Pseudovibrio sp. Tun.PSC04-5.I4: one gene and its partner. The protein of the gene in region 1 interacts with the protein of each later gene in a pairwise test. Links are inferred from orthologs where the notes say so. Each region holds a gene or a part of one and is shown on either strand. Other genes may lie near its edges.

Region 1 (8,331 bases):
TCCTATCAACACCATTTACCTACAGTTTGGAGGGGGTATAGCTAACACTACTGAAATTTTTATCTAGCAGATCGCTGAGTTGCTTTCGAAACCTCCATACGGCGAGCGATACACATTAATACGCAACACTCCCTTCAATTCCCCATTCAAGAAATACTGGACACCCTTTCCCTTTAATCCTTTTCACGCTAAATTCGCGCACTTACAACTTACACTGACTATAAAAATAAGGTCAGCCCCCTAACCGAGAAAGCTAGAAATGCGCTATTTGCACACCATGGTCCGCGTTAAAGATCTGGACCAATCCATGCACTTTTACTGCACCATCTTTGGCATGAAAGAAGCTCGCCGGCATAAAAGCGAAGCAGGACGCTTTACCCTTGTCTACCTCACGGCGTCAGAAGACCAAGAAGCTTTCCAGTCGACTCAGGCGCCTGCACTGGAGCTGACCTATAATTGGGACACTGAAGAGTATGATGGCGGACGTAATTTTGGCCACCTCGCCTATGAAGTAGACAACATCTATGAGACCTGCGCCAAACTGCAGGCTGCGGGCATCATCATCAACCGCCCTCCACGCGATGGGCGCATGGCTTTTGTTCTGTCTCCAGACGGTATTTCAATTGAACTACTCCAAAAGGATGGAAGTCTGAAACCAGCTGAACCGTGGCTTTCCATGGAAAACACCGGCAGCTGGTAGGCAACTATCCAAAATTTTGCGCCTCAGAATCCGACTGAGGCGCTGATATCACACAAGAAAACAGAGAATAACTCCATTTTCTTCATATTTGTGGATTGTTTGAATTATTAAAATTTAGGCGCTTGCCAAGTCTCCCTCAAATTCTTATAAGCCTCCTCACACAGCCAGCGCACAACACGAGGCGCTGCTGATGAGTGTGCGCCCATCGTCTAGCGGTTAGGACGCCGCCCTTTCACGGCGGAAACAGGGGTTCGATTCCCCTTGGGCGTACCATTTACTTTCCCAAAATTCTATATGCTTAGCTCCATTGGTACCAATTCGTATATCTTATGGTCAATGCACACATGTTTTCTGGATTACAGAAAGCCAAAAACATGGACATGAAGCATTCATTGCAAAAATTCTGCATTACCGAACCTCTCCCGCGTTGACAAGCATCTAGTGAAACAGTTCAAAATTCCTATTGGCTGTCCACTCCCACAACGCTCAGCCTTCAACGCACCATGCAAAAATGAAAAATGCTCAGAAACAGCTGCATCGCACTATTTCTGAGCATCGAATTTTAATTGCTATACAGAGCAGGCCTTAGAATGGAATCTCGTCATCCATTCCACCCCCAAAGCCGCCGCCAGATGGGGCAGATCCACCGCCGCCACCGCCAAAGCCACCACCCTGATTACTGGCGCCACCGCCAGTGGAACCTCCACCAGAAGAACCTCCACCAGAGTATCCACCACCCTGATCGCCGCCGCTACCACCACCAAAGCCGCCAGATTGACCACCAGCTTGACCGCTTTGACCGCCGCCTTCGCCGCGACCATCAAGCATTGTCAACGTAGAGTTGAAGCCTTGCAAAACAATCTCGGTTGAATATCGCTCCTGACCACCTTGGTCCTGCCATTTACGGGTCTGGATCTGACCTTCAATGTAAACTTTGGAGCCTTTGCGCAGGTATTGCTCAGCAACCTTTGCAAGTCCTTCGTTGAATACAACAACGCGGTGCCATTCAGTGCGCTCACGGCGCTCGCCGCTGTTACGATCGCGCCAGCTCTCAGAAGTCGCGATGCGCAGGTTTACGATCGCCTTGCCGTCCTGCGTGCGCCGAACTTCCGGATCTGCGCCCAGATTTCCAACCAAAATGACTTTATTGACGCTACCGGCCATTGAATTACTCCTAGATCAAAGCCTGCTCAGCTATTTTGAGCAGGTCGAGTTGGCAAGTAACCTATGCTCCGAGCCCCACAAATCAAACAGGCTTTCGCTTAGCAGTGACATTTGTCCACATTTCCCAGCAGATCTGCGAATATATGAGGCACCAGAAGGTTCCGCTCAAAACTCGTTCTATTTTTGTTCCCATACATTCGCATCTACTCCCACCAAGTTCAACACTGAAATTTCTGCAAAGACAATTTTCTGAGAGCATATTCAAAAAGGCTTGCTCCTTAAAATCGTTCCGTTTATGTTCCACCTAATTTATTGCGCATACCTCCTGTATTTTTGAGGATCGCGCCTTGACCTGTTTTGCTCTTTAGATGGCGAAATCAGCATTCGTGACAAAGGACAGCTCCATGGCGAAGTCGCCAACCCGTAATAACCAGAATAATCATGCGCGCGTTGATCACCTCAAACAGATTACCGTACGCGGCGCTCGCGAACATAACCTAAAGAATGTCGATCTGGATCTTCCACGCGATAGTCTGATTGTTATGACTGGCCTGTCCGGTTCGGGTAAGTCCTCCTTGGCCTTTGATACGATTTATGCCGAAGGGCAGCGCCGCTATGTTGAAAGCTTAAGCGCTTATGCCCGCCAGTTTTTGGAGATGATGCAAAAGCCGGACGTAGACCAAATCGACGGCCTATCTCCTGCAATCTCCATCGAGCAGAAAACCACTTCAAGAAACCCGCGCTCAACAGTCGGCACAGTCACCGAAATCTATGACTACATGCGCCTGCTCTTCGCCCGCGTCGGCATTCCGTATTCCCCTGCAACTGGATTACCCATTGAAAGCCAGACCGTCAGCCAGATGGTTGACCGCATTTTGACATTGGAAGAAGGCACGCGTCTTTTCCTCCTCGCGCCTATCGTTCGGGGCCGCAAAGGCGAGTACCGCAAAGAACTCGCAGAGCTGATGAAAAAAGGCTTCCAGCGCATCAAAATTGATGGTGAATACTACGAAATCGCCGAGGCCCCGGCGCTGGATAAGAAATTCAAACACGATATTGACGTCGTGGTTGACCGCCTTGTCGTGCGTGAAGATATGGCAGGACGATTGGCAGATTCCCTGGAAACAGCGCTGGAATTAGCCGAAGGACTCGCCACCGCAGAATTTGCGGATGAAAAAGATGAAAAAGGCAAACCAAAGCAGATGATCTTCTCGCAGAAGTTTGCCTGCCCGGTATCTGGTTTCACAATTCCAGAAATTGAGCCACGCCTATTCTCGTTCAACAATCCGTTCGGCGCTTGCCCAACGTGTGATGGCCTCGGAACGAAGCTCGCGTTTGAAGCCGAACTCGTTGTTCCAGATCAGACCCTATCACTTCGCGGTGGAGCAGTACTTCCGTGGGCAAAAACCGGAGCAACCTCTCCGTATTACGCTCAAACACTAGAAGCGCTAACGAAGCACTACAAGCAGTCCATGACGAAGGCTTGGCGTGACCTGCCTGACGACTTCCAAAACGCTGTTCTTTATGGAACCGGCGATACAAAAATCCAGTTTGTATATGACGACGGCACTCGCTCTTACAAAACAGACAAGTCGTTTGAGGGCGTCATTGGCAACATTGAGCGCCGCTGGAGAGAAACAGATTCTCAGATGGTGCGCGATGAACTCTCCCGCTACCAATCCGACCATGCATGCGACGCCTGTAAGGGGTACCGCTTGAAGCCAGAAGCACTCTCAGTCAAAATTGCTGACCGTCACATTGGCCAGATCACCGCCCTTTCAATCAAAACAGCCCATGAATGGTTCTCCAGCATTGAGGACAAGCTAAGCGATAAACAGACCCAAATCGCTTATCGTATCCTAAAGGAAATTCGAGAGCGCCTGAAATTCCTGAATGATGTCGGCTTAGAGTACTTGTCAATGGATCGCGCCTCCGGCACGTTGTCCGGTGGTGAAAGCCAGCGTATTCGCCTTGCATCTCAAATCGGTTCCGGTTTAACCGGCGTTCTTTACGTTTTGGATGAGCCATCCATTGGCCTTCACCAACGTGATAATGCCCGGCTTCTGGAAACACTCAAGCACCTGCGCGATCTGGGGAACACCGTTATCGTAGTCGAGCATGATGAGGATGCAGTCCTCACAGCTGATTATGTGGTGGATGTGGGTCCAGGTGCGGGTATCCATGGTGGTCAGGTCGTGGCGAAAGGCTCACCAGAAGAAATCATGGCCAATCCTGCTTCCCTTACCGGTCAGTACCTTTCCGGCAAAATGAGCATTCCTCAGCCCAAAGAGCCACGCAAGATCGACAAAAACCGACAGATCAAGGTTTTCGGCGCCCGCGGCAACAACCTGAAGGATGTGAACGCCAGCATCCCACTTGGCACATTCACGTGTGTGACCGGTGTATCTGGAGGCGGCAAATCAACCTTCTTGATCGACACCGTCTATAAAGCCACGGCCCGACGGCTAAACGGTGCCCGCGACAACCCTGCTCCGCACGATCGTATTGAAGGTCTGGAGCGCCTCGACAAAGTCATCGATATCGACCAATCCCCGATTGGCCGCACGCCGCGCTCAAACCCTGCAACCTACACCGGCGCCTTCACGCCCATTCGGGAATGGTTTGCTGGCATGCCGGAAGCAAAAACTCGCGGCTACGCACCAGGTCGCTTCTCGTTCAACGTCAAGGGCGGCCGTTGTGAAGCTTGTCAAGGCGATGGCGTCATCAAGATTGAAATGCACTTCCTACCGGATGTCTACGTGACATGTGATGTTTGTAACGGTAAGCGCTACAACCGCGAAACACTTGAAGTCCAGTTCAAGGGCAAATCAATTGCAGGTGTACTGGATATGACTGTTGAAGAAGCTGCCTCCTTCTTCTCAGCTGTTCCCTCCATTCGCGACAAAATGGAAACCCTCGCCCGGGTTGGCCTCGGCTACATCAAGGTTGGTCAGCAGGCCACCACCCTTTCTGGAGGTGAGGCACAGCGTGTAAAGCTGGCCAAAGAGCTGTCAAAGCGCTCAACAGGCCGTACTCTTTATATTCTGGATGAGCCAACAACAGGTCTCCACTTCCATGATGTCGCCAAACTACTGGAAGTTCTTCATGAGCTGGTGGACCAAGGCAACACGGTTCTTGTGATTGAGCACAACCTTGAAGTCATAAAAACAGCAGATTGGATTCTGGATCTGGGGCCGGAAGGCGGCGATGGCGGCGGAATGATTGTCGCGACCGGTCGCCCTCAAGATGTAGCGGAAGTACCGGAAAGCTATACCGGGCACTTTCTTAAAGAGCTGTTTGACCGGCGTGGATCAGGCAAACTCGACGCAGCTGAATAACAACATCCGGAGTGGCTGCGATTTCCTTAGCCACTCCTTTTTCTATATAATTCTCTTTTGCGCACAAATCCCAGCGCCAAAACACAGCACGCCTTTCGCAGTGCCATATTCGATTCATTGAAAATTGATTAAGTCCAGCCCATTAAATGCATAATAATTAGGCATTCTGCTTTTTAGGTATGCAGTTTTGTGCTTTAAATCACATTTTTATTGCATTGCACTATAGTATATACGGCAAATTCTGTCCCTATTAGCGAAAATGAGATACTTCACATCGAACTTGCTATGCATATTACGCATAGCGGACATGCGAAATGATGTGATGCACAATTAGAAACTCTTTTGTATAAACCACCTCAAGGCCGCTGAGGAACTCCTCCCAATCTTTTCAGTGGCCCAACATACAATCCTCAGGTGGCACCTCCTCCCAAGCCACTTGATGGGTCCGAAACAGAGATTTCCTCCCAGTTCTCTGTTTACTAGCTTCGCCCGTCGTTCCTCCCATCGACGGGCGTTAGCTGTTTTAAGGCCTCTTTTTCCAAATCAGCCCAACCACAGTACAAAATAAAAGCGCGTCACATCTGCAACGCGCTTCTTCATTTTTTGGCCCCCTAGCAAATTTATTGGATGTGTGGCTTCACCAAGTCTGCGCTCGTCATATGCATCCACTTGGACAGATGCAAAATATCCGGCGCCTTGCCATTGCTTAACCGCCAGCTATCAACAACCCACGGAACCTGTGTCGTTTCATCGACAACAACCGCGGAGGCATGTGGGTACTTACCATCAAGGAAATACCCCCGGGAGGCAGGCCGCGTTACACGGTGGTACTTCAACCACCCTTGCGCGCTTGCATAGGTGAGCAGGCTGGTCGTATTGGTGGCCTCGTCAATACAGTCCATTTGACCTCTGACATTACCATTACCCATATCAAGTCCGCCAATATCGTCGGAGGACCCAACCACAGGACCAACGCGTATCTCCTGCCACTGCACCGCTTGGGAAATCGCTTTACGTTCAGCCTCCGGGCTTTTAGCTCCGCGCTTCAGGAGTGTGCGCAATTCGCGTTTGTCTTGCGCGTTGAAGGAAACTGCCGTGCGATATTCACATCCAAATCCATGGCAGATATAGAGCGTATCAACTTTGTTTTCGAGAGCACCCATTTGGGCGTACCATGAGCTCGGCGGCCCGTTAATTTGGCTCATACAGGCAGAAAGCCCGAGAGCAGACACGACAACGATTAAACCTTGAGAAATCTTCTTCAATTTCTTTTTTGAAATATGCATATGTTTATGTGAATCACTTTGAACGACCATGGGAAATTGATGACCTAAATGATTGAATTGAGCAAGTTCTGAGGCTAAGCAATTTGCAAGCAATAAACACTTAGGCTTCTACAAGCGCAATGGCGCAACAGCAGCCCAGTCTGATTGGATGAGAAATGACTAAGCAACCCATACATGTGGTTGGTGGCGGCCTCGCAGGCTCAGAGGCAGCTTGGCAAATTGCAGAAAAAGGCCTCAAGGTCGTTTTGCATGAAATGCGCCCGACACGGAAAACCGATGCGCATCAAACCGATGGCCTTGCTGAGTTGGTCTGCTCCAACTCTTTCCGGTCTGATGACGCTGAAAACAATGCGGTTGGCCTGTTGCATGCCGAGCTGCGCGCTGCTGGTTCCCTCATCTTAAAATCCGCCGATGCCAACAAAGTCCCCGCTGGGGGAGCTTTGGCAGTGGATCGCGATGGGTTTTCGCAGACTGTACAAGCCGCTCTTGAGAACCACGAGAACATTGAGATCCGCCGCGAAGAAGTCACGCAGATCCCAGCAGAAGATCAAGGTCAGGTGATCCTTGCAACGGGGCCACTGACCTCGCCAGCGTTGTCTGAGGAAATTATGCGCGTTACGGGGGAAGATTCCTTAGCATTCTTTGATGCCATTGCGCCAATCCTCCACACCGAAAGCATCAATATGGATGTGGCGTGGTTCCAGTCTCGCTACGACAAGGTTGGCCCAGGCGGCAATGGGAAAGATTATATCAACTGCCCAATGGATAAAGAGCAATACGAAGCCTTTATCGATGCGCTGATTGGCGGTGAGAAAACCGTTTTCAAAGAATGGGAAGCAAACACCCCTTACTTTGATGGCTGCCTGCCGATTGAAGTGATGGCAGAACGGGGCCGGGAAACACTGCGGTATGGCCCAATGAAGCCAATGGGTCTGACAAACGCTCACCAGCCAGACATCAAAGCTTATGCAGTTGTGCAGCTGCGGCAGGATAATGCCCTTGGCACGCTGTACAACATGGTTGGCTTCCAGACCAAACTGAAATACGGGCCGCAAGCTGAGATCTTGCGCATGATTCCAGGTTTGGAAGAAGCGCAATTTGCCCGCCTTGGCGGATTACACCGCAACACCTTCCTCAATTCCCCGCGCTTGCTGGATGACCAGATGCGCTTGAAGGCCATGCCACATGTTCGCTTTGCAGGTCAGATCACAGGCTGTGAAGGATATGTGGAATCCACAGCAGTTGGCTGTCTGACTGGCTTATTTGCTACTCATCAGGCACTTGGTACCATCATCACCCCACCTCCCGTCACAACGGCATGTGGTGCAATTGTCAACCACATCACAGGTGGTCATATTGACCGGGAAAGCGGCTCAGGCCCGCGTTCCTTCCAGCCGATGAACATCAACTTCGGTCTGCTGCCACCACTGGATGAAATGCCCAAGCATCCGGAAGGCAAACGCTTGCGCGGTAAAGAAAAAACCCGCCTCAAAAAGCAGGTCATGGCCAAACGTGGTCTGGATGATTTTAAAGCTTGGGTCGCAACGACCTAATCAATAAAAAGGCCGGGAACACCGGCCTTTTTTATTCTCATACGAGCTTTGCAAGATGCCTTGACGTCCGCCACATGCACCACATTCTACGCATATGAGAAGCTCCCCCATGAACCACAAGAGGTTCAAAGTTATCTTTGTCCGCATCATTTAAAAACAGTCGTGCCTGAAACACCGGCAAAAAGGCTGGCAATACCCGCGGATCAACACCGACCAGCGCTGCCTCACATTGATCGAGGTGATGGTTACAATGGGTGATCATCTCCTCAAACACAGCCCATACACCGTCA
Region 2 (5,792 bases), 2.4 Mb from region 1 along the record:
GCATACATTCATGAGTTTTCCGGCTTGCTTAGCAAACTGGGGGGGATGCACTGCAACGCTGATTATTCAGTGGTCGTTGGGTATGGATGTATTGCTTAAGCCGCGTCTGAGATGACGTTTACTTTCCGTGCTTTAGGCAAGTGTTCCCGCTTATAGAAGATGCAATTGATTGCGCGCTTTGACGCTCAATCTAGCGAACAATGAGGGGGAGGGGACATGCGAGTTCTCAAAGTATTAGCAAGAACGACCGTTCTTGGCTGTGCGGTATCACTTTTACCTGCGTCTGCATTTGCAGGCGGTTGGTCTACCGAAGGCATTGCAGATTACGATCTGTTGTTTGCAAAAGAGAAATTTGCGTTTGAGGGGCAGTCGACTTACGCGGATCGTAATGTTGATTTCAAGAATGCTAAGACCACGATTGGTGGCAATCCTGCCGATGCAGTGGCTAAAAATCCAGGAAAAAATGGTGCAGGTGATATCGCCCCCAATGTCTGGTTAAATTCCGGTTCTGCGAAGATTGGCCTTACAGACAATATTGATTTCTTTGCACGCATCAATCAGCCCTACGTTATTAGCGAGCAACCTGGTTTTGACTGGAATGGTAAGTTTGCGATTGGTGAAACCAACGCTGAGTCGCTCGGTATTGACGCGATGTTGAGCTATAAGCACGAGGTCTCATCGGGGAAGTTCCTTCGTGTGTTTGGTGGGGTTCGCTCCGTAACCGTTGATTACGAGCAGCTTTCTAATACTCTCATAGTTCCACCATCAACTGCGCCAAAATATGATTCTACAGATGTTTCTTTGGAAGTAAATACTGACCGTGAATATGGTTTCCGACTAGGCGCTGCCTTCGAAATGCCGGAAATTGCATTGCGTGCACTGGTTGCCTATGAGTCGGAGATTGACCTCAATCTCGATGGTGATTTTGGGATCTCATTGCCAGCACTTTTGGGTGGTCCAATATCTGCGGAAGCATCAGCCGAAGCGTCTTTACCGCAATCCATTGAGGCTAAAGTTCAAAGTGGCGTTGCGCCCGGCTGGTTGGTTTCGCTCGGTGTAAAATGGGTTGATTGGAGCGTACTTAATAAGCTGGCAGTAAACCTTACCAGTGCTGATGTGAGAGCCCCTTCTAGTGTTGTGCGTGATCTAGGCTACTCAGATGGTTGGACTGTTGAAGCTGGAGTTGGTCATCAGTTGACTGAAAAACTTAGCGTTGGCAGCACTTTGACATGGGATAAAGGTATTGGTGGGCCATATTCTGATTTTTACGCTCTTGGATTAGGTGGATCTTACGATGTAACTGAGAAGGTTAAGTTTTCTCTTGGTGGTCGTGCTATTTATAAGACTGCTGGAGAAGGTTCATACAATATTGCGAGAACCACTGGTACAGACGTCGCTGAAGTCAACACAGACTACGAATACGACTCCTCTTGGAACTTTGCTGTTTCTTCAAAGATCCGTGTCGCGTTTTAAACGATATTACCTATGAAATTTTGGGGTCGAAGGAGAGATCCTTCGGCCTTTTTTATTTTGGGAGAGTGGCTGTGAGGCGGCATTCGAACTGGTCGTTGTTGCTGAAAATTATTTCGACGGATGGTTGTCTGAACGCTCTGTTAAGCCTGAAAATAACGGCTTGAGCGCCTAAGTTAACGAGGCGTGCTGGCAAGGTGTTGCTGAAGAATTTGTAGTGGGCTTTGATGGGGTGTGCTGTCAGTTTGATGACTTCTCCTGCTATCGCGATTTCTGCATACGAGCCGCTTGAACTTGTGTTGATTTCATAATCAACAAGCACTGCTGTGTCCTTTAACTTAGCGAATATGGACTGGCAGTGCCCTGTCATATCGGAGGATGCCGGTCCTGAAGTTACTGCAGTTCCGTAGTGTGCAATGACTAGGAGGAGCTCTTCAGAAATCAGTTCGGCTTTAGATGACGTTCCTGCGAGTAACGCATAACTAAAGAGCACTACTGCTGAAAGTGAGGGTAATGGAGACCTGTTCCTTGCTTGATGTTTGCATGACATCTGCAATTATTGTCTCAGCCTGAAAGCTTCGGTGCTGAGGAAACATTTATCCGTTGGCTTATCGCCTGCTGCTATGATGTGAACCACCTCATCATTGAAGTCATCTTCCATCGTAAAGATAAGACGCATAAAGCCTTTCTTCTTCAGGACGTCGGGCATTTTGTCTGATGTGAAGGAATAGGTATCAGGGATGCCAAGCGGTGTGAGCTTCACTTCAGTGTCTTCTACCAAGGCGACGGCTTTGTTTTGTGTTGCGCTTATCTGGTATTCAACGAATATTTCCTTCCCCATTTTGATTTCATATTTATCTTCGCAGGCTTTTGTCACAGATGGGTCCAGCAAACCGTCTTCTTTTAAGCCTGCTACATAGTTGAGAGGCACCAACACTTCGCCGCTGACGTTTTGCGGGGGGGCAGCTTGGGTTGACGCGGCCAGGAACAGACTTGCAGCGAATGCGGAGGCTGCACTGAGGCCTAAATTCTTGTTCTTCATTTTGTTGGTCCTGCTCGGCTGTGATGAGAAGGAGCGTCGCGCTCGCTTTTCTGTGTTGAGGACTAGTCTGCGGCAACCTCTGGACACACTCAATTTAATGCGCGTGCGCTGGTTAAGGGAGAGCAACGTTGCTGTTTAAAAGCAATCTAACAATTTAAGAGGATGATTACTTGAAGGTGATGGAACGAAGTAAGAACATACTTTCTTTTCGAAATGACTCACGGCATAGTGTGCCCATGACAAAGCGCCCTACAAAATCCTCCAAGTCTTCTTCTCTTCCTGAGTCCGATGAAGCTGCTTCCGGTTTCGGAGAGGCTCCGCAATCTGCATTATCTGGCAGTCCGTTGTCTGGTTCGATCTCAGACTGGGCTGGGCAGATAGCTGAGGAAGACCTGTCTGAATTGAAGGCGGTTAAAGAAGCTGAGCAGCTTGTTGAAGCTAAGGCGCCGGCTAAGAAAAAGGCTGCGCCCGCAAAAAAGCCTGCTGCCAAGAAGCCAGCCGCAAAGGCGAAGAAGGCCCCGGCTAAGTCCGCGCGTGGAACCTCCATGGGGGCGACCAATGATCCGCGTGAGCGGGCGAAGGGTGGCTTGAACCCGGTTGCTGGGTTGGATATCTCGCTGGAAGAAGCGGAAAAGCTGCTTGCGACTCATGTGAAGGATACCAAGAAGAAGAGTAAGAAGGTCAAGGAAGACATTTTCACCGGAGCAACAGCGACTGTACAGGCGCTAGCCCGGTTGATTGAGCAGGGCCGGTCTGATGAGTCTGGTGAGGATGCATGGGTTCCGCACCGTCCTGAGCGCCCCTCAAAGTCTGAGGGTGGTATTCCTTTTGAGCTTCAATCCGAGTTTGAACCCAAAGGGGATCAGCCCACAGCGATTGCTGATTTGAAGTCAGGTCTTGGGGATGGTGATAAAACGCAGGTTCTGCTTGGGGTAACCGGGTCGGGTAAGACTTTTACCATGGCGCAGTTGATCGCGCAGACCCAGCGCCCGGCCTTGATCCTTGCCCCCAACAAGACGCTGGCCGCGCAGTTGTATGGTGAGTTTAAAAGCTTCTTCCCGAACAATGCCGTTGAATATTTTGTTTCCTACTATGACTACTATCAGCCGGAAGCCTATGTGGCCCGGACGGATACCTTCATTGAGAAGGAAAGCTCTATCAACGAGCAGATTGATCGGATGCGGCACTCGGCTACACGTTCTTTGCTGGAGCGCGATGATGTGATCATTGTTGCATCGGTCTCCTGTATCTACGGTATCGGCTCGGTTGAGACCTATACGGCGATGACCTTCCAGCTGGAGGTTGGCGAGAAGATTGAACAACGCCAGTTGCTGGCTGATCTGGTGGCGCTACAATACAAGCGCAACGATGTGGCCTTCCAGCGTGGTACGTTCCGAGTGCGGGGCGATACCATTGAAGTGTTCCCGGCGCACTATGAGGACCGGGCGTGGCGTATTTCTCTTTGGGGTGATGAGGTTGAGACCATCACAGAGTTTGATCCGCTGACGGGTAAAAAGTCCGGCGAGCTTCAGCTGGTGAAAATTTACGCGAATTCGCACTATGTGACGCCGAAGCCAACGCTGAACCAAGCCACCAAGTCGATCAAGGCAGAACTGAAACATCGCCTTCAGGAGCTGAATGATCGTGGCCGATTGCTGGAAGCGCAGCGGTTGGACCAGCGCTGTACGTTTGATCTGGAGATGATGGAAGCCACTGGCGCCTGTGCAGGTATTGAGAACTACTCCCGTTACCTGACAGGACGTGCGCCGGGTGAACCGCCGCCAACGCTGTTTGAATACCTGCCTGATAATGCCTTGGTCTTTGTTGATGAGAGCCATGTGACTGTGCCGCAAATTGGTGCCATGTACAAAGGCGATTTCCGCCGGAAAGCAACCTTGGCAGAGTATGGCTTCCGGTTGCCATCTTGTATGGACAACCGACCTTTGCGGTTTGAAGAGTGGGATGCGATGCGCCCGCAAACTGTTGCTGTTTCTGCGACCCCCGGTAACTGGGAGATTGTCGAGGCAGGCGGTGTGTTTGCTGAGCAGGTTATTCGCCCGACTGGTTTGACTGATCCTGATATCGAGATTCGCCCTGCGAAAACACAGGTTGACGATTTGCTGGGCGAGGTGCGCGAAAAGGCGGCTGAGGGTTATCGGACGTTGGTGACAACGTTGACCAAGCGGATGGCGGAGGATTTGACCGAGTATCTGCACGAGAACGGTGTGCGGGTGCGTTACATGCACTCCGATATTGATACGCTGGAACGGATCGAGATCCTACGCGATCTGCGCCTTGGTGCATTTGATGTGTTGATCGGGATTAACTTGCTGCGTGAGGGGTTGGATATTCCAGAATGTGCGCTGGTTGCCATTCTGGATGCGGATAAGGAAGGCTTCCTGCGCTCTGAAACCTCATTGGTTCAGACCATTGGTCGTGCGGCGCGTAACGTGGACGGCAAGGTTATCCTCTACGCGGACAGGATGACCGGCTCTATGGAACGGGCGATTGCGGAAACCGACCGCCGCCGGGCCAAGCAAGAAGAATACAATGTGGAGCACGGGATTACGCCGGAAAGCGTGAAGCGTTCCATAGGCGATATTTTGGAAAGCGTTTACGAGCAAGATCACGTTTCTGTCGATGCTGGCTTTGCTGAGGAAGGGGCTACGATCGGGCACAACCTCAAGGGGCATATTGAGGACCTTGAGAAACAGATGCGCGAAGCGGCGGCTGATCTTGAGTTTGAAAAAGCGGCTCGTTTGCGGGATGAGGTTAAGCGACTTCAGGTAACCGAGCTTGCGATCTCTGATGACCCTATGGCGCGGCAACGGACGGTGGAGCAGCAAGCCGGTGGGTTTAGCGGTTCCAAAAAATACGGCAAGGCAGGCAATTTGCCGAAAGAAAATGCCAAGAAAGAAGGCGCCAGCAAAAGCAAGGTTCACAAACCGGGCCTTGATGAAATGGGGCCGGGGACAGACATGCCAACTCCTGCAGGCGCTTCAACCGAGAAGAAGCCACGCAGAACTGCCAGCGGGCGAAGCTCAGGCGGGCGTCCGGGAACCCGGACTTACAGGAAGTAGAGCCTATAGAGCTGTTTGCCGTTAAATCGGGAATACGCTTTATTTTTGAGCTGGCTGCGTTAGATCAATGTGGCCAGCTTTTTTGCAGCGCATGTTGATAATAGTTCCGAATTGCAAGTGAGTTATCTCCCATGAAAACGACTTTATCAGCTCTTTTTGTAAGCGCGCTTCTATTGGGCGGCGCGCTGGCTGAGGATGCA

What was found. The genes of interacting proteins can lie anywhere in the genome.
Region 2: the proteins of uvrA (region 1) and uvrB interact in binary tests that used the Escherichia coli proteins (3 or more experiments, as listed by UniProt). The link is inferred for Pseudovibrio sp. Tun.PSC04-5.I4 from one-to-one orthologs.

The regions. Positions count from the first base shown.
Region 1 is NZ_FNLB01000006.1:1,519,425-1,527,755, forward strand. What follows is about bases 1,884-5,402. They hold uvrA (excinuclease ABC subunit UvrA), read left to right. Parts: upstream 1,884-2,268; coding sequence 2,269-5,202; downstream 5,203-5,402. Also shown: BLS62_RS12115 (VOC family protein), read left to right, coding at 260-700; BLS62_RS12125 (single-stranded DNA-binding protein), read right to left, coding at 1,286-1,864; BLS62_RS12135 (hypothetical protein), read right to left, coding at 5,823-6,365; methylenetetrahydrofolate--tRNA-(uracil(54)-C(5))-methyltransferase (FADH(2)-oxidizing) TrmFO, read left to right, coding at 6,644-8,041; BLS62_RS12145 (phytoene/squalene synthase family protein), read right to left, coding at 8,079-8,331. UniProt on the Escherichia coli protein: The UvrABC repair system catalyzes the recognition and processing of DNA lesions. UvrA is an ATPase and a DNA-binding protein. A damage recognition complex composed of 2 UvrA and 2 UvrB subunits scans DNA for abnormalities.
Region 2 is NZ_FNLB01000006.1:3,886,719-3,892,510, forward strand. Bases 2,407-5,792 are described here. They hold uvrB (excinuclease ABC subunit UvrB), read left to right. Parts: upstream 2,407-2,748; coding sequence 2,749-5,592; downstream 5,593-5,792. Other genes in these bases: BLS62_RS23380 (hypothetical protein), read right to left, coding at 2,407-2,512; BLS62_RS23390 (plastocyanin/azurin family copper-binding protein), read left to right, coding at 5,724-5,792. Also shown: BLS62_RS23370 (OmpP1/FadL family transporter), read left to right, coding at 217-1,473; BLS62_RS30835 (hypothetical protein), read right to left, coding at 1,526-2,026; more of BLS62_RS23380, read right to left, coding at 2,027-2,406. UniProt on the Escherichia coli protein: The UvrABC repair system catalyzes the recognition and processing of DNA lesions. A damage recognition complex composed of 2 UvrA and 2 UvrB subunits scans DNA for abnormalities.